3 regions of the Streptomyces sp. NPDC014991 genome follow, and region 1 is predicted to be linked to each of the others. Evidence: riboswitches for the same ligand, from Rfam matches in the RefSeq annotation. Region 1 holds a riboswitch; each other region holds the start of a gene.
What was found. Region 1 has a riboswitch for cyclic di-AMP ahead of ACF1BE_RS15645 (peptidoglycan DD-metalloendopeptidase family protein). Riboswitches for the same ligand answer to the same signal wherever they lie in the genome.
Positions count from the first base shown of each region.

Region 2: it holds a riboswitch for cyclic di-AMP, as region 1 does, so the genes downstream of both, ACF1BE_RS24185 (NlpC/P60 family protein) here and ACF1BE_RS15645 (peptidoglycan DD-metalloendopeptidase family protein) in region 1, are expected to answer to the same signal.
Region 3: it holds a riboswitch for cyclic di-AMP, as region 1 does, so the genes downstream of both, ACF1BE_RS13015 (transglycosylase family protein) here and ACF1BE_RS15645 (peptidoglycan DD-metalloendopeptidase family protein) in region 1, are expected to answer to the same signal.

Region 1 covers NZ_JBIBVY010000008.1:203,264-209,009, forward strand. Annotated here, with positions in the region: gene ACF1BE_RS15640 (SGNH/GDSL hydrolase family protein) at 1-314, opposite strand, end outside; gene ACF1BE_RS15645 (peptidoglycan DD-metalloendopeptidase family protein) at 567-1,481, opposite strand; cyclic di-AMP (ydaO/yuaA leader) riboswitch at 1,487-1,641, opposite strand; gene ACF1BE_RS15650 (tyrosine-protein phosphatase) at 2,454-3,251, shown strand; gene ACF1BE_RS15655 (DUF6126 family protein) at 3,283-3,405, opposite strand; gene ACF1BE_RS15660 (helix-turn-helix domain-containing protein) at 3,402-4,022, opposite strand; gene ACF1BE_RS15665 (hypothetical protein) at 4,147-4,431, shown strand; gene ACF1BE_RS15670 (aspartate aminotransferase family protein) at 4,456-5,746, opposite strand, start outside.
Region 2 covers NZ_JBIBVY010000016.1:122,641-128,386, forward strand. Annotated here, with positions in the region: gene ACF1BE_RS24175 (M23 family metallopeptidase) at 1-1,255, shown strand, start outside; gene pcrA (DNA helicase PcrA) at 1,297-3,786, opposite strand; cyclic di-AMP (ydaO/yuaA leader) riboswitch at 4,027-4,195, shown strand; gene ACF1BE_RS24185 (NlpC/P60 family protein) at 4,204-5,334, shown strand; gene ACF1BE_RS24190 (hypothetical protein) at 5,441-5,746, opposite strand, start outside.
Region 3 covers NZ_JBIBVY010000006.1:230,596-236,341, reverse strand. Annotated here, with positions in the region: gene eno (phosphopyruvate hydratase) at 1-396, opposite strand, end outside; gene ACF1BE_RS13015 (transglycosylase family protein) at 763-1,470, opposite strand; cyclic di-AMP (ydaO/yuaA leader) riboswitch at 1,475-1,654, opposite strand; gene ACF1BE_RS13010 (transglycosylase family protein) at 1,837-2,934, opposite strand; gene ACF1BE_RS13005 (cytochrome P450) at 3,098-4,369, opposite strand; gene ACF1BE_RS13000 (nucleoside triphosphate pyrophosphohydrolase) at 4,870-5,746, opposite strand, start outside.

The DNA.
Region 1 (5,746 bases):
CGGGCCACGGCGCGTTCGAAGCGCTCGGCCACCTCGTCGGGGTCGGTGCCCGGGCGGATGATGTCGTTGCCGCCCGCGCAGAAGGAGACCAGGTCCGGAGCCAGTTCCAGGGCCTTGGGGAGCTGGTCCGCCATGACCTGGTCCAGCAGTTTGCCGCGCACGGCGAGGTTGGTGTACTGGAAGTCGCCCTCGGGACGCCGGTCGGCGAGCAGCACCGCGAACCGGTCTGCCCAGCCCACGAACGCCCCGTCGGGACCGGGGTCGCCGACGCCCTCGGTGAAGCTGTCCCCCACCGCTACGTACGACCCGATCACTGATCTGTTGTCATTCTTCGAATCGTCTGCCACGTCGGATCATGATTCACCTTCCGGTGTGACCTACGCGACCGTAAGCGGGGGTTGACGATCGGTGAGATGAGCCACTCCAGGGATCGCGCCCATCACGGAATAGGGCGGCCGTCAGGCGCGTTGAACGCCGCACAACCGGAACACCGAAGGCCGGGCCCCGAGTTCGGGGTCCGGCCTTCGGTGTGCGTGTCAGGCAGGTGGTGCGGAAGGGGCCGGGCGTCAGCCCACGGCGAGGCCGTGCCGGCGGAGGTAGCCGACCGGGTCGATGTCGGAGCCGTAGTCCGGCGTGGTGCGGATCTCGAAGTGCAGGTGCGGGCCGGTCACGTTTCCGGTGGCGCCGGACAGGCCTATCTGCTGGCCCGGGGAGACGCTCTGGCCGGCCGAGACGGAGAGCTGGGAGAGGTGGCCGTACTGGGCGTAGTAGCCGTCGTGCAGCCGGATGACGACCTGGTTGCCGTACGCGCCGCCCCAGCCGGCGGAGACGACGGTGCCCGCGGCGACGGCCTTCAGGGAAGTGCCGGTCGGGACGACGAAGTCGACGCCGGTGTGGTAGCCGCTGGACCACATCCCGCCGGCCACGTGGTAGGCGGTGCCGGTGGCGGCGCCGGCCACCGGGAGGGTGTAGCCGGTGGAGGTGGACGTGGGTGCGGATCCGGAGGACGGCGCCGCCTGCGCGGACCGGGCGGACCGGGTGGACTTCGGGGCGGCCGGGACGTGCCGCGGGGCGGCGGTCTCGGTGCGCGTCCGCGCGGCCTTCGCGCCCAGGCTGAGCTTCAGGCCCGGGTGGATCAGCGACGGATCGGCGCCGACGGCCTGCCGGTTGTCGTCGTAGAGGCGCTGCCAGCCGCCGCTGACACGCTGCTCGTCGGCGATCTTCGAGAGGTAGTCCCCGCTGCGGACCGTGTAGGTGCGCAGGCTCGTGCCGGGCTGCGCGGCGGTCTTGTCCGCCGTGTCCGGGAGGGACTGCACGGTCTTTCCGGACACGGCCTGCGCGGGGGCCGCGGCCTGCGCGGCGTGCGCGCCGGTGGCCCCGATCAGCGGGAGTGCCAGCGCGGCGCCACCGGTTCCGGCGGCGGCGATGGAGCGGGAGAAGCGCTGGGGCTTGGGGCGTCGGTGCTTACCCTTGGCGGGCATGGCGCGGTTCCTCTCCGGCGCCTGCGAGGTCAGCTGTCGGGTTCGGGCTGGAGCTGCCCGGCCGTGCGCTGCACGGCTGCACCCCAAAGCCTGTCGCGGAGACCGGACAGGCAGTCGTACCTGGTGGGTCCCCCGCTCCTGCCGGACGCGGGTCAAGTGAGGGGCTCCGGGCGGCGGCAGGATTCGGCGTCCCGTCCGGATTGGTGGTGAACGTAAGCGAGCGGGACGCGAGGAAACAAGCATCGGATGCCCGCTGTTCGTGTTTCGGGTGACCGGATAGGGGGTTTCATGGTCACCCTGCGTTGTTTCCGTCTCCCCCCTCCCCTCAATTTCCCTTGTGCGCACCGGAATTACGTGAACATGACGCGCGACGCACGGTCACGGATATGACGCTCCTCACTTGAGCCCTCCCCAGACCGTCCCCTTTGGCGCCGAGTTGGACGAAAAGCCGCAATTCGGTCAGCCGGCTCAGATGCGACGCAACCGGAATGCCGGGTCGCGTCCGCGTGGCCGCGCTTCTCGGTGACGTCGGTGCCGAGGGCGGCCCTGGGCAGGTGCTGGTGGCCGGTGCGGCTCGGCAGCGGGGCCGCCCTCGACGGGATACTCCTCGCGGCCGTCGAGCGGGGACTCCGAGGGCCGGCGACCGGGCAGCGGGCCGGCCGTGAGGGCCTCGGCGCCGGCGAGGGCGAGCCGCGGCCCCCAGTACGGGCGGAGCGGCTCGCCCTCGCCGGTGAGGTGCGGGGCGTGACCGCTGCCGGGCCCGGCAGGAGACACGTACGGCCCTCTTCGGCGATGTCCGCCGCCCAGACCTCACAGGTGCCGGCTCCCGCATCAGGCATCGCCGTCATCGAGGACACCGGAGCGCGTGACCATGCCTGTGGACAACTCGTCGCCCGGGGAAATCGATGTCGTATCGTCGTCGCAGTGCCCGCCGGTGAGCCGCTCCGGCGGGGCCGACCGGGAGGAGCCCCCGTGACGCAGCAGGTCCCGTCGACCGAGCCGGAGCTGGCCGGAGTGCGCAATTTCCGTGACGTGGGCGGGTTGCCGACCACGGACGGACGGCGGGTGCGCTACGGCGTGCTGTTCCGCAGCGGGCATCTGGCGCACGCGACCGAGGACGACGCGGCGTTCCTCGCCTCCCTGGGCCTGCACACGGTGTTCGACTTCCGCAACGCGGCCGACCAGACGCTGGAGGGCCCCGACGTCGAGCTGCCCGGCGTGCGGAACGTGAATCTGCCGCTGAGCGACCCGGCGGACGGCGCGGAGTTCTGGAAGATGGTCCGGGACGGCGACCTCGACCAGCTGCGCGCGATCCTCGCCGACGGCAAGGGGGCGGCCCGGATGATCGCCTCCTACCGGAAGATCGTCAGAGAGCGCACCGCCGAGCACTCCCGGGTGCTGCACGCGCTCGCCGGTGACAGCGTGCCCGCGCTGATGCACTGCGCGGCCGGCAAGGACCGCGCGGGCATCTCCATAGCGGTGACGCTCCTCGCCCTGGGGGTGGAGCGGGACGCGATCGTCGCGGACTACCTGGAGTCCAAAGCCCGGCACCGCCGCTACAAGGTCCGCCGCAGCGGTAGCGCGGACTCCGCGTACACCCCCGAGATCATGGAGCTGCTCGACCCGCTCTTCGACGCCCGCGCCGAGTACCTGGAAGCGGCCTTCGAGAGCATCGCGGAGACCTGGGGCGACGTCGACACCTACCTGTGTCAGGGCCTGGACCTCTCCCCCGGGACCCGTGAACGGCTCCGCGAGCGCCTGCTGGACTGACCGGTGACCCCGGCCGCGGCCGCCCGGCGGTTCACGACTTGGCGCCCACCGTGAACAGCAGGTACAGGAACGCGGCCAGGACATGCCCGAGGGCGATGTAGATGACCAGCCGGATCCAGAGGGAACGGGGGAACTTGGTCTCGAAATCGCTCATGGCAGCTCTCCGGTCAGCGGCCCCAGGCACAGCGTGGCCGTGGGACTCTGCAACAGGGTGTGGACGAACAGCAGCTCGACGCCGTCCTGGTCCTCGGCGGCGAGGCGGTGCGGGGTGAGGGAGTCGAAGTGCGCGCTGTCACCGGGGGCGAGCAGGTGCGCGGTGTCGCCGAGCCGCAGCCGCAGCCGCCCCCTCAGGACGTACAGCCACTCCTCACCGGGATGCACGCGCACGATGTCGCCCTGCGAGCCGTGGGGCACGCGCACCCGCAGGGCCTGCATACCGCGCCCGGGCGCCCCGGCCTGCACGTACGTCCAGCCGCCCGCCTGCGTGGGCTCCATGTCGGAGGCCCGCAGGATCGCGTCCCGGTCGGTGACCGTCTCACCGAGCAGCTCGGAGACGGTCGTACCGTAGATACGGGCGAGCGCGAGGAGCATCGGCAGCGAGGGCTGGCGGTGCCCGGTCTCCAGACGGGACAGGTGGGCCGGCGAGAGCCCCGCGGCACGCGCCGCGGCCTCCAGGGTCAGCCCCGCACGCCGGCGCAGGGCGCGCAGCTGGGGCGCGACGGCGGGCAGGTCGTCGCCCGGTCCCCGCGGCGGGACGTCTGAGGCGTTCATGCCTCCATTCAGCCCGATTTTTGCCCGTGCGGCAATTTCTTTGCCTCAGAGGCAATAAGCGCGACCGCCATGTGCCGCTACGATCGAACCCTGGATTTGAACGCGTTCAGAACAGGGGGATCTCATGTCCGCGAGCACCACGGGCCGAGCCGACACGCCCGCCGGCGGCCTCAGCCCCACCGCACTCGTCCTGGGGACCATGGCCGCCGCGGGCGTGTGGCCGACGCTGACGTTCGGCCTGCTGCCGGTGATGGTCGTCGCCGGGGGCCTCGCCGTCACGTTCGGACTGGCGGGCGTCCACCACGCCCGGCGGGGCGTCGGCCAGCTGTGGACCGCTGTGACGGGCACCGTCCTGGGCACGGTCGGGCTGCTCCACCCCCTCGTCCTCCTCATGGCGCTGTCCGGCTGAGCCGACCGGCCGGACGGCCCGCCGTCAGCGGTTCGCCACCGCCTGCTTGATCAGGGTCTTGCCGAAGTCCCACAGCAGGCCGCTCCCGCTGTGCGCGTCGTCCATCACCGCGGTGAAGGCGTCCACGAACCGGTCAACGTCGGCCTCGTCGACGACCAGCGGCGGGATGAGCTTGATCACCTCCAGGTGGTCGCCGGAGACCTGGGTGAGGATCCGGTGCCGTTGCAGCAGCGGGACGACGACCATCTGCGCGAACAGCCCCTTGCGTGCCGCCTGGAGCACCGTCCAGCGGCTGCGCAGCGCCAGCGAGGACGGCCGGCCGAACTCGATGCCGATCATCAGGCCCCGCCCGCGGACGTCGGCGAGCAGCTCGTACCTGTCGATGAGCGCGGTCAGCCGGGACTTCAGCAGCTCACCCGTCCTGCGCACCCCGGCGACGATCTGCTCGTTCTCCATCACCGACAGCACGGCCAGGCCGGCCGCCATCGCCTGGGCGTTGGAGCCGAAGCTCGCCGAGTGGACCAGGACGCGGTCCATGGACGAGTAGACCTTCCTGAAGATCCACTCCTTGCCGAGGGTGGCACCGACCGGGACATAGCCGCCGGACAGCGCCTTGGCCACGCACACCAGGTCGGGTTCGACGCCGTCCTCGTGCTGGTAGGCGTAGAAGTCGCCGGTGCGGCCGAGCCCGGTCTGCACCTCGTCGACGATGAGCAGCGCCCGGTACCGGCGCAGCAGCTCCTGCGCGGCGCGCAGATAGCCGGGCGGGGTCTCGTGCACGCCCTTGCCCTGGATGGGCTCGACGATCAGGGCGGCCACGTCGCCCTTGCTCAGCTCCCGGGCGAGCGCGTCCAGGTCACCGAGGGGTACGGCCGTGTCGGGCAGCAGCGGGTCGAAGCCGTCCCGGAAGCCGCTCTCGCCGTTGACCGACAGCGACCCGGTGGTCAGGCCGTGGAAGGCGTGGTGGCAGTAGAGGATGCGGGGCCTTCCGGTGGCGTACCGGGCGAACTTCAGGGCCGTCTCGACCGCCTCGGTGCCGCTGTTGCCGAAGAACACCCGGTCCAGGTGCGGGCTGTGGGCCAGCAGCCGCTCGGCGAGCAGGCCGGGCAGTGGCTGGCAGTCGAAGCGGGTGAGGTCGGCGAGGTCCATGTCCAGGACGTCGTGCAGCGCCTTGCGGACGACCGGGTGGTGACGGCCGAGCCCCATGACCCCGAACCCGGCAAGCATGTCCAGGTAGTCGTTGCCGTCGGCGTCGTAGAAGTGGGCGCCCTCCGCCCGCTCGTAGACCTTGTCGAAACCGATGGTGTGCAGCATG
Region 2 (5,746 bases), on a different contig from region 1:
GCAGAGCAGCGGCCAGCCCGCCGACTACGACCCGTACGCGGCCCAGCACCAAGCCGGTTACGACTCCGGCGTCTACGACACCACCGCCTGGACGGTCCCCGCGCAGGCCACCGGCAACGACGTCAGCGGCCAGTGGGACACGGGCGCATGGCTCCCGACCGACCGGCCCGGCGCAGCCGACCCCGCCCAGCAGTGGGAGTGGGGCACCCAGACCTTCGACACGGGCGCGTACGACGCCACGCAGTGGAACTCCGCCGGGCAGCAGGCCGGGACGGCGGAATCCGAGCAGGGTGGCGAGCCCTTCGACCAGCAGGCCACGGCGACGTTCGAGGCGGCCGGCGAGCCGCGGGCCGCGGCCTTCGAGCGGGTGCCGTACGAGGACACCGCCTACGACGAACAGCCTTCCGACGGGGACGAGCCGGACTCCACCGGCGAACTGCCCGCAGTGACCGGCCTGCTGGACGGCCAGGAGGACACCGGCTCGGCACCGGAGACGCGCGCCGGCTCACGCGGCGCGGCGCGCTCCCGGCGCCGTACGCCCGCGAAGCGCTCCGCGCTGCTGACCGTCGCCGTGCCCTCGGCCTGCGTGATGGGGGTCGCCGGAGTCGCCGCGGCCTCGGTCGGCGCGCTCGGCGACAGCTCGGAGGACACCACCGCCTCCGCCCCGGACGTGCAGGTGGTCAAGCCGTCGATCGCCAACAGCAAGCTGGACACCCAGCTCAGGACGCTCTCCGACGGCGCCCACGACTTCGCCGACCGCGCGAGCCGCACCCAGGAGCGGATCGACCTCGTGGCGCAGCAGGCGCTGGAGAAGAAGAAGGCCGCGGCGGAGGCCGCGCTCAAGGAACGGCTGCGCCCCAAGTTCGTGCTGCCGGTCGCACAGCGCGGACTCAGCGCGTACTTCGGCCAGGCGGGCGTCAACTGGATGTCGGTGCACACCGGCATCGACTTCCCGGTCTCCTACGGCACCACGGTGATGGCCGCCACCGACGGCACGGTCACCACCCAGTGGAACAGCGCCTACGGCAACATGCTGATCCTGACGTCGAAGGACGGCACGCAGACCTGGTACTGCCACCTGTCCAGCTACCGCGTCGCCTCCGGTACGACCGTCAAGGCAGGCCAGCCGATCGCCTACTCCGGCAACTCCGGCAACTCCACGGGCCCGCACCTGCACTTCGAGGTGCGCCCGGCGGGCGGGGCGGCCATAGACCCGTTGCCGTGGCTGCGTAGTCACGGACTCGATCCGACGTAGGGACCGGCAGGCCCCCGCCGCCCGGCGGGGGCCCTTTCGCACTACAGCTTCTCCACCGGCGCGTACCGCAGCAGCAGCCGCTTCGGCTTGGTGTCCCCGAAGTCGACCGTGGCCTCCGCGTTCCCACCCGTGCCCTTCACCCCGACGACCGTGCCCAGCCCGAACTGGTCGTGGGTGACCCGGTCGCCGACGGCCAGCGCGACCACCGGCTTCTCGGCCGTGCGCCGCGTGGCGAACCCCGACGCGCCCGATGCCGAGGAGCGCGAACGGGACGAGGACAGCGAGGACGCGATCCCGGACACCGGTCCGGACGACACCGGCGCCGCGGCCCCCGTCCGCTTCCACTCCAGGTGGACGGCCGGGATCTCCTCCAGGAAGCGGGAGGGCGGGTTGTACGACGGCTGGCCCCAGGCGCTGCGCAACGCCGACCGCGTGAGGTACAGCCGCTCCCGGGCGCGGGTGATGCCGACGTAGGCCAGGCGCCGCTCCTCCTCCAGCTCCTTGGCCTCGCCGAGGGCGCGCATGTGCGGGAAGACGCCGTCCTCCATGCCGGTCAGGAACACGACCGGGAACTCCAGGCCCTTGGCGGTGTGCAGCGTCATCAGCGTGATGACGCCGTCGCCGCCCTCCTCGTCGGGGATCTGGTCGGAGTCGGCGACCAGGGCGACCTGTTCCAGGAAGTCGGCGAGCGTGCCGGCCTCCCCTTCGCCGCGCTCCTGTTCGAACTCGAGCGCCACGGCCGCGAGTTCCTGGAGGTTCTCGATGCGGGTCTCGTCCTGCGGGTCGGTGGAGGCCTGCAACTCGGCCAGGTACCCGGTGCGTTCGAGCACGGCTTCGAGGACGGTCGCGGGGCCGGCGCCGGATTCGACGATCGTGCGCAGGTCCTCCATCAGCGTGTTGAACCGCTTCACGGCGTTCGTCGACCGCGCGGCCATGCCGTACGCCTCGTCGACCCGCTTCAGGGCCTGCGGGAAGCTGATCTTCTCCCGCTGGGCGAGGGCGTCGACCATGGCCTCCGCGCGGTCGCCGATGCCCCGCTTGGGCACGTTGAGAATGCGGCGCAGCGGCACCGAGTCCTCGGGGTTGGCGAGAACGCGCAGGTAGGCCAGGACGTCCCGGACCTCCTTGCGCTCGTAGAAGCGGACGCCGCCGACCACCTTGTACGGCAGGCCGACACGGATGAAGACCTCTTCGAAGACACGGGACTGGGCGTTGGTGCGGTAGAAGACGGCGACGTCCCCGGCGCGTGCCTCGCCCGCGTCGGTGAGCCGGTCTATCTCGTCCGCGACGAACTGGGCCTCGTCGTGCTCGGTGTCGGCGACGTAACCGGTGATGCGGGCGCCGTGGCCGGCGTTGGTCCACAGGTTCTTCGGGCGGCGGGACTCGTTGCGCTCGATGACCGCGTTCGCGGCGGAAAGGATCGTCTGCGTGGAGCGGTAGTTCTGCTCCAGCAGGATCGTCGTCGCGTTCGGGTAGTCCTCCTCGAACTGGAGGATGTTGCGGATCGTCGCGCCCCGGAAGGCGTAGATCGACTGGTCGGCGTCACCCACGACACACAGCTCGGCGGGCGGCAGGTCGCCCTCACCGGGCGGTACGTCGACGTCCTCGGCGGCACGCTCGCCCGTCCCCACCAGCTCGCGCACCAGGGCGTACTGGGCGTGGTTGGTGTCCTGGTACTCGTCGACCAGGACGTGCCGGAAGCGGCGGCGGTAGTGGTCGGCGACGTCCGGGAAGGCGCGCAGCAGGTGGACCGTCGTCATGATCAGGTCGTCGAAGTCGAGGGCGTTGGCCTCGCGCAGCCGCGACTGGTAGAGCGCGTACGCCTGGGCGAGGGTCTTCTCGAAGCCGTCGGTGGCCTGGGCGGCGAAGTCCTCCTCGTCGATCAGCTCGTTCTTGAGGTTGCTGATCTTGGCGCTGAAGGACTTGGGCGGGTAGCGCTTGGGGTCGAGGTCGAGATCCCGGCAGACCAGGGCCATCAGGCGCTTGCTGTCGGCCGCGTCGTAGATCGAGAACGACGAGGTGAAACCGAGCTTCTTGGACTCGCGGCGGAGGATGCGCACGCAGGCGCTGTGGAAGGTCATCACCCACATCGCGTTGGCGCGTGGGCCGACGAGCTGCTCGACGCGCTCCTTCATCTCGCCGGCGGCCTTGTTGGTGAAGGTGATCGCGAGGATCTGACCCGGGTGGACGCTCCGCTCGGCGAGCAGGTGGGCGATGCGGTGGGTGAGCACACGGGTCTTGCCGGAGCCGGCGCCGGCGACGATCAGCAGCGGCGAGCCGGCGTGCACGACCGCGGCGCGCTGGTTCTCGTTCAGCCCCTCCAGGAGTGCCGCCGCGTCGATCACGGGGCGCGGGGCGCCGTCGCGGTAGTGGGAGTCCCGGTCCGGCGGCACGTCGAACTTCCCGCCGAACAGATCGTCCGGAAGCGGCTCCGGAGCGTGGTCGTGCTCGGGCGGCGGCGGGAGCTCCTCGTCGTGCCCACGCGGGGGCTGGAGGTCCGCCAGGAAGCTGTCGTCAAAGAGGCTGCTCATCGCTCTCCGAGTCTAGGGCGCCCCACCGACAACCGGTCACCGTCCCGAAGGACGATCTTCGCCGCACAGGTCCCCCACGACCCTCACGCACCGGAAGCACCTGGTCACGCGTGCGTGAAACCTTCCCGAGGTCACGGAAATGTATCGGACATACTGCGCACCAACCTTCACAGAAGACACACGAGTTGGCTAGGTTGCCGTCAGGCCGCACGACCCCCCTCCGGCGAACGTCGCCGGGCCGCGCGGCCTCCGCCGAGTCCGGCGTGCCCCCTGAGCGGCGCCCGGAGCCGGGGACCCACCGAATCCTGGGGTGAATCGGCCGACTCCCGCCCGGGACGACGCCGTAGGGCAACCCTTCCGTCCGCCCGAACCCGACAGCTAACCCGGTAGGCGGCAGCTAGGAAGGAGTCGCCTCCCTTGGCGTCGCACCGCAAGCCGCGCCCCGGCGGAACCCCCGGAGCGGGCATCCGCACCCCCGCTCTCGCCACCGCCGCCCTCACCTCCCTGGCCGTGCTCTCCCAGACCGCGGAGGCCGGTGCCGAGGCCGGTCACGGCAGGCCGAGCCCGGAGGAGGTCGAGCGGAAGATCGACGACCTCTACCGCCGGGCGGAGTCCGCGACCGGGACGGCCGGAACGGCCGAGGAACCGGCCCGCGCTCCACGGCGGCAGGCCGACAGCCTCCAGCGACTCCGTGACGAGGTCGCCCGACGCGCGGCCCGGGCCCGCGCCGTCCCCGCCCCCCGCGGCCCCGTCCCCGCCGCGAACGCGGCCACCCTCCCGCCCGAGCGGGGCGGGGACGCCGTGGCACCCACCGGGAGAGCGGGCGCCGCGACACCGGCGGAGGGCCGGGCCGCCGTAACACCCGGACGGAGCGGGGGCGGCGTGGCGCCGGCCCCCGGGGGAGACGTCACGACGCTCGCACCGGCGGCACCGGCTGGGGACGCCGTCATGCCGGTTCGGGGCGTGGCCCTCGTACCGCCGGGCGAGGCCATGGTGCCGGGCCGGGCCGCAGTCGTCGTACCGCCCGCGGACTCCGCCGTACCGCCCGCGGACAGCCTGCCGGAGGTCACCGCGGGGGCTGGGAGGGACCCCAAGGCCGTGAAGGCCGCCGTGCAGCGAAAGCTCGCCCACGCGCGCGTGCTGCTGGCGCGCCGGACCGCCCAGGGCTCCGCGCCGTCCGGCACGGATGCGGCCAAGGCCGGGAAGGCCGTCGCCTTCGCCCGGGCCCAGCTCGGCAAGCCCTGCGTGTGGGGTGCCGCCGGCCCCGGCTCCTACGACTGCTCGGGCCTGACCCAGGCCGCCTGGAAGTCCGCCGGCGTCACCCTGCCGCGTACCGCCCGCGACCAGGCCGCCGCCGGCACCACGGTGCCGCCGGCCGACGCCCGCCCCGGCGACCTCGTCTTCTTCCACGACGACCGCCGCCACGTCGGGCTCTGCACGGGCGACGGCATGATGATCCACGCGCCCAGGCCGGGCGCGTACGTCCGTGAGGAGCCGATCTCCTCCGCCGGTGAGTCGGCCGTCCACAGCGTGGTGCGGCCGGTCTGACCTGCGGGGCCGGCGGGTCAGCCCTACCGGCCCTGAGTCGGCCGGCCTGCCGGCCCCGCGTGGACTGACCCTCTGGGCCGGCGTGGGCGACCTTCTGGGCCGGCGATCAGGTCCAGAGGACGGCGATGAAGATGTTCGCCGTGGTCAGCAGGCCGACCAGCGCGAACTGGCCCTTGTCGATCCGCTCCTCGTCGCGCTTTACGTAGACCAGCCCGAGGATCACGATCAGCAGGGCCAGCTTCACGCCGATCTTCAGGGTGTTGACGTGGTGGTCGTCGGCCTGGTTGAGGCCGACCAGCGCCACGCCCGTGACCAGCATGGTCAGCGCGCCGTGCAGCATTGCGGGCACGAACCGGGCCGTGCCCCGGCCCATCGCCTTCATCTGGGTGAGGAAACCGCCGAGCAGCGCGGC
Region 3 (5,746 bases), on a different contig from region 1:
GCGGAAGAGCGGCAGGTCGCTGGCCTCGGAGGCGGCGTGGGCGACGGCGAGCGAGACGCCGAGGATGGCGTTGGCGCCGAGGGAGCCCTTGTTGTCGGTGGCGTCCAGGTCGAACATGGCCTGGTCGATCAGGCGCTGCTCGGTGGCGTCGTAGCCGACCAGCTCCGGGCCGATCTGCTCGATCACGGCGAGGACGGCCTTCTCGACGCCCTTGCCCTGGTAGCGGTTGGGGTCACCGTCGCGCAGCTCGATGGCCTCGAAGGCGCCGGTCGAGGCGCCGGACGGAACGGCGGCACGACCCGTGCTGCCGTCGTCGAGGCCGACCTCGACCTCGACCGTGGGGTTGCCTCGGGAGTCCAGGATTTCCCGGGCTACGACGACGTCGATGGACGGCACGAGCATCTCCTTCTTGGATGTGACGCTGGAAGTGCGGGGCTGTGGGCCTTACGGCTGTGCCTTGCGACTAGAGCCTAACCGTCCCGGGGGCGTCGGCCACTGACCGACCGTCCCGTGGACAAGGCGACGGTACCTTTTGTTCCTTGCCGAAACAAAGGGATCGGGAAAAGAGACCCGGAGAAGAGGGAGGGGACGGGCGGCGGGGAGCGACGGCGGGGGCCCGGCAGCAAAAAGCCCCGCCACGGCGCGTACGGGGGAACACGCGCCGGGACGGGGGGCCCGTGGGGACGGGGAGACCCCCTCACGAGGCCCTCGGTATGCGGGGCGGGGAGGTGAGGGGGCCGTGGCTCCGTGCGGAGCCGGGTGTCACTTCAGGTGCAGCTGCTGACCCGGGTAGATGAGGTCGGCGTGCTCCACGATGTCCTTGTTCAGCTCGAACAGCTTCTCCCAGCCACCCTGTACGTGCTGCGCGGTGGCGATGGAGCTGAGGGTGTCGCCGGTGACGACCTTGTACTCGCCGTCGCCCTTCTTGACCTTCTTGCCGGTCGGGGTGGTGACGGTCTTGCTCTTGTTCTGGCTCGGGCTCTGGCTCGCGGACGCGGCCGGGCGCTCGGCGGAGCGGGAGGCGGCCTGCTGGTCGGCGGAGCGGGTGGTCGTACCGGCCGAGTCCGACGTGGTGGTCGGGGCGGAGCCGCTGGAGGACGCGCCCGACAGGCCCGTGCCGCAGACCGGCCAGGCGCCCTTGCCCTGCGCGGCCAGGACCTTCTCGGCGACGGCGATCTGCTGCGCCTTGCCGGCCTTGTCGGCGGTGGCGGCGTACTGCGTGCCGCCGTACGCGGCCCAGGTGGAGGCGGAGAACTGAAGGCCGCCGTAGTAGCCGTTGCCGGTGTTGATGGCCCAGTTGCCGCCGGACTCGCACTGGGCGACGGCGTCCCACTCGGAGGCGGTGGCGGCGGAGGCGGTGCCGGTCGCCATCAGCGGGGCGGCGACGGCGGCGCCGGTGACGCCGGCGAGCGTGATGGCGCGAACGGCCTTGGACGGACGACGGTGCTTGCCCTTGGCGGAAAACAGCATGGATCTATCCCCTCACCGACGCCTGCGAGGTGAGCTGTCGGGTTCGGGCCGGTTGAGTTGCCCGGCCGCACCTCTCGCTGTCACGCGAGGCGCGGCTTCACCCCCAGCCGGTGCCAGCCTCTTCAACTGCTGGTCCCGGCACTTACCTTGGGTCCCCCGCTCCTGCCTGCGGCGCTTGACGCGACGACTGTTCCCGGGCAACCGCTGGCAGGATTCGGCGTTGCGACTGCCGGGGCTCGTGGTGACGAGCGATCTCGACCGTAGACACGTGATCGCCTGAATTTCAAAGACGATCAGGGCTTCTGAGACTCATCCCACACTTTCACCAAAACGGACATCAGGTGGTAAATGAGGCGTCAACTTCCGCTATTCGGTGCCCGTTTCGTCCCCGACTTCGAGGGTCTGACCGGCGCTGATGTGGTTCGGGTCGTCGCCGATGGCCTTCTTGTTGCCCGCGTAGAGCGCGCGCCATCCTCCGTCGACATCAAGGGAGTCGGCGATGGAGGCGAGGGTGTCACCCGCGCGGACGGTGTAGGCGTCCGACTCCCGGGAGGCATGCCGGCCCGACAGTGCGGGACTTTGGCCGTTTGTCACGCTTTCGTCCGCGTTCGCGCCGCGATGACGTCCGCCCGTGCCGAGGCTGCCGGTGTCGACCAGGCTCCAAGAACCGGCGGCCTGCTGGGGATTGTCCGCTTTGCCGGCATCGGGGCCGGCCGTGGGTGAGCTGTCGGTCCCCTGCGGGGCCCCGGTGCCCGAAGGGGCGGACTTGTCGGACTCGGGGGCATCGGTCCCGGTGGAACCGGTGCTCTTGCCGGTGCCCTTGCCCGGCTTCGTGGCCGGCTTGGTGGCCGTGTCCGAGGAGGAACCGGCGCCGGAGCCGGAGTTGGCGTCCGAGCCGGCACCGGTGGACGACGGCGAATCCGGCGAACCGGACGTGCCGGAACTGTCGGATGTGCCGGCCGACCCGGAGGAACCGGTGGAGTCCGACGTGCCGGAGGAGCCCTCGGTGTCACCGGTGCCACCGGTGCCACCGGTGCCACCGGAACCGCCCGAGCCGCCGACGCCCGTGTCGACGTCCACCGAGCCCGAGTCCGAGGTCAGCCCGGACAGCAGGGCACAGGTGGCCCACGGAGTGGTGCCCTTGCCGGCGAGGATCTTCTCGGCGACGGCGATCTGCTGGGAGCGGCTGGCCTGGTCGGCACTGGCCGCGTACTGGGTGCCGCCGTACCTGGCCCAGTCGTCCTGTGAGATCTGGAGGCCGCCGAAGTACCCGTTGCCGGTGTCCGCGCTCCAGGAGCCGCCGCTCTCGCATTCGGCCACCTTGTCCCATGTGGTGCCGTCGGCCGCGTTGGCGCTCGCGGCACCGAGGAGCGGAATGGCGATGGCGGAACCGGTCACGCCGGCCGCGACGAGGAGGGCCGGAGCCTGACGGGGGCGACGGTGTCGGCCGTTCCCGGAGAGCATGCAGGAGCCTTTCGAGCGACAGCAGGACGGCACGGCGAACGGTGCCCGCCGCACTGAGGGGTGAACGTATCGGCAGACGATCACTTGTCACAAGTTAATGCCGCACAGATCACGTGAAGATCACAAAGTTGAACGTCTGTCATTTCCCGTGCAGCCGTGGCCCTCACGCGGTGGGCGTGAACTCCACCGGCAGGGTGCGCAGGCCGCGCATGATGAGCCCGCCGCGCCAGCGCAGCTCGGCCGGGTCCGTGGCGAGCCGCAGGTCGGGCAGGCGGGTGAGCAGGGTGGCGAGCGCCGTCTGGCCCTCCAGCCGGGCGAGCGGCGCGCCGAGGCAGTAGTGGATGCCGTGGCCGTAGCCGAGGTGCTGGTTGTCGCGGCGGGCGAGGTCGAGCACGTCCGGACCGGCGAACCGCTCCGGGTCCCGGTCGGCCGCGGCCAGGACCACGAGCACCGGATCGCCCGGCGCGACGTCCTGCCCGCCGATGGTGAGCGGCTCGGTGGCGAACCGCCAGGTGGCCAGCTCCACCGGCCCGTCGTAGCGGAGCAGTTCCTCCACGCCGGTCTCCAGCAGGTCCCGTTCCCCGCGCACCAGGGACTCCTGGAGCCGCCGGCGCTGCTCGGGGTGGGTGAGCAGGGCGTAGGTGCCGTTGCCGATGAGGTTGACCGTCGTCTCGAAGCCGGCGAACAGCAGGATGAAGGCCATCGCGGCGGCCTCGTTCTCGGTGAGGTGCTCGCCGTGGTCGGAGGCACGGATCAGGCCGGAGATCAGGTCCTCGCCGGGCGCCGGTTCGGCGGGCAGCGCCGCGCGTTTGCGGTGGATCAGCTCGGCGAGATAACCGCGCATCTTCTTCACCGACCGGGCGACCCCGCCCCGGGGCCCGCCGCCGTGGCGGATCATCATGCCCGCCCAGTCCCGGAAGTCGTCCTGGTCCTCGCGCGGGACGCCGAGCAGGTCACAGATGGCGTAGATGGGCAGCGGGAAGGCGAAGTCGTGGATGAGGTCGGCCGATCCCGTCGTCGCGAACCGGTCGATGAGGTCGTCGGTCAGCTCCTGCACCCGGGGCGTGAACTCGGCGACCCGGCGCGGTGTGAACGCCTTGCTGACCAGTCTGCGCAGCCGGGTGTGGTCCGGCGGGTCGATGTTCAGCAGGTGCGTCATCAGTTCGGCCTTGCGCTCGCCCGGGATGCCGGTCTTGCCCCTGGCGTGCGCGGGCTCGTCGTGATGCGCCGGGTTCTTGCTCAGCCGCTGGTCCGCCAGGGCCTGCCGGGCGTCGGCGTACCGGGTGACGAGCCAGGCCTCGACCCCGCTCGGCAACCGTGTGCGGTGCACGGGGGCGTGCTCGCGCAGCCAGGCGTAGGCGGGGTAGGGGTCGGTGGCGAACTCCCACGTGAAGAGGGCGGGCGCCGGGCCGTCGGGGCGGAGCTGGTCGGTCACTCCCCGACGGTATCCGGCTCGCCGGGGCGCGCGCGGCGGGGTGACGGCGCAAGCGCTTGCAGCAATGGTCGGCCCTCGGCATCCGCGGTGCGGCTGCCTTGCGCCCCCGTTCCCCGTCTCCGGGTTCCGGCTTCCGGCTCCCGCTCCAGCTTCCGGGCGTTCCGTTCCCGGGTTCCGGGAGGCCCGTTCGCGTTCCGGCTGCCCGGCTTCCGGCCCTGCCGGCGTAGCAGCCGGACCAGGTGCCGCGCGGCGTGCGCGGCTCCGGACTCGTGCCCCGCCCGCCACCACGCCAGTGCCTCCTCGTACCGGGCCGACGCCTCCGGGCCGACGCCTCCGGGCCGACGCCTCCGGGCCGACGCCGTCACGGACGGCGCACGTCCGGAGGCTGCTGTGCCGTGCCCGGGAAGCCGTCGCTCGCGCGCGGCAGCGCGGCCCTCGGCTCCTCCGACGTCCTTGCCGCTCCGGTCGGCACGCCTCGCCCCGTCCGTCGGGCAACCGCGCTAGGCGGGCAGGCCCTCAGCGGTCCGTATCGCGTCCCGGTACGCCCGCGCCGCCGCCCGCAGCGCCGCCTCGGGGTCGATGCCGGCCGCCTCGGCGCGGACCGCCAGCGCCAGCAGTTCGTACCCGATGCCCTCGCCCCGCGGCAGCGGTACGTCCAGGTCCGCCGTGCGGGTGCGGGAGGCGAGCTTCGCGGCGAGGGCCAGGCCGGGCTGGCCGAGGGGTACGCCGTCCGTGACCGAGGTGCGCCGCTTCTCCTCCGCCTTGGTGCGCAGCCAGTGCTCCTTGACGTCCTCCGGGGTCTCGGCCGACTCGTCGCCGAAGACGTGCGGGTGCCGGTGGACGAGCTTGGCGACGATGCCGCCGGCGACGTCGTCGACGGAGAACGGCGCGTCCGGGTGCTCCTCGGCGATCCGGGAGTGGAAGACGACCTGGAGGAGGACGTCGCCCAGCTCTTCGCGCAGCTCCTCGCGGTCGCCGGCCTCGATCGCCTCGACCAGTTCGTACGCCTCCTCTATGCCGTACTTCGCCAGGCCCTCGTGCGTCTGCCGGGAGGACCACGGGCACTCCGCGCGGATGCGGTCCATGACCTGCACGAGGTCCAGGAGGCGGGCGCCGGGCAGGTCGTAGGAGGCGGGCAGCAGCTCCAGGTCCGGCATGGCGGTCCGGCCGGTGCCGGCCAGCCGGGCCAGGCCGTCGGTGAGGGCGGGCTCGCCCTCACCGGTGGCCACGACCACCACCGTCCGCCCGCCGGCGCAGGCGTCGACCAGCTCCCGCGCGGTGGGCGACGTCTGCGCCACCGTTATCCCCGCCTCCCGCAGATACGGCAGCTGCGGATGCGCGCCGTCCGCGCACAGCACGGCGTCGGCGGCGCGCAGG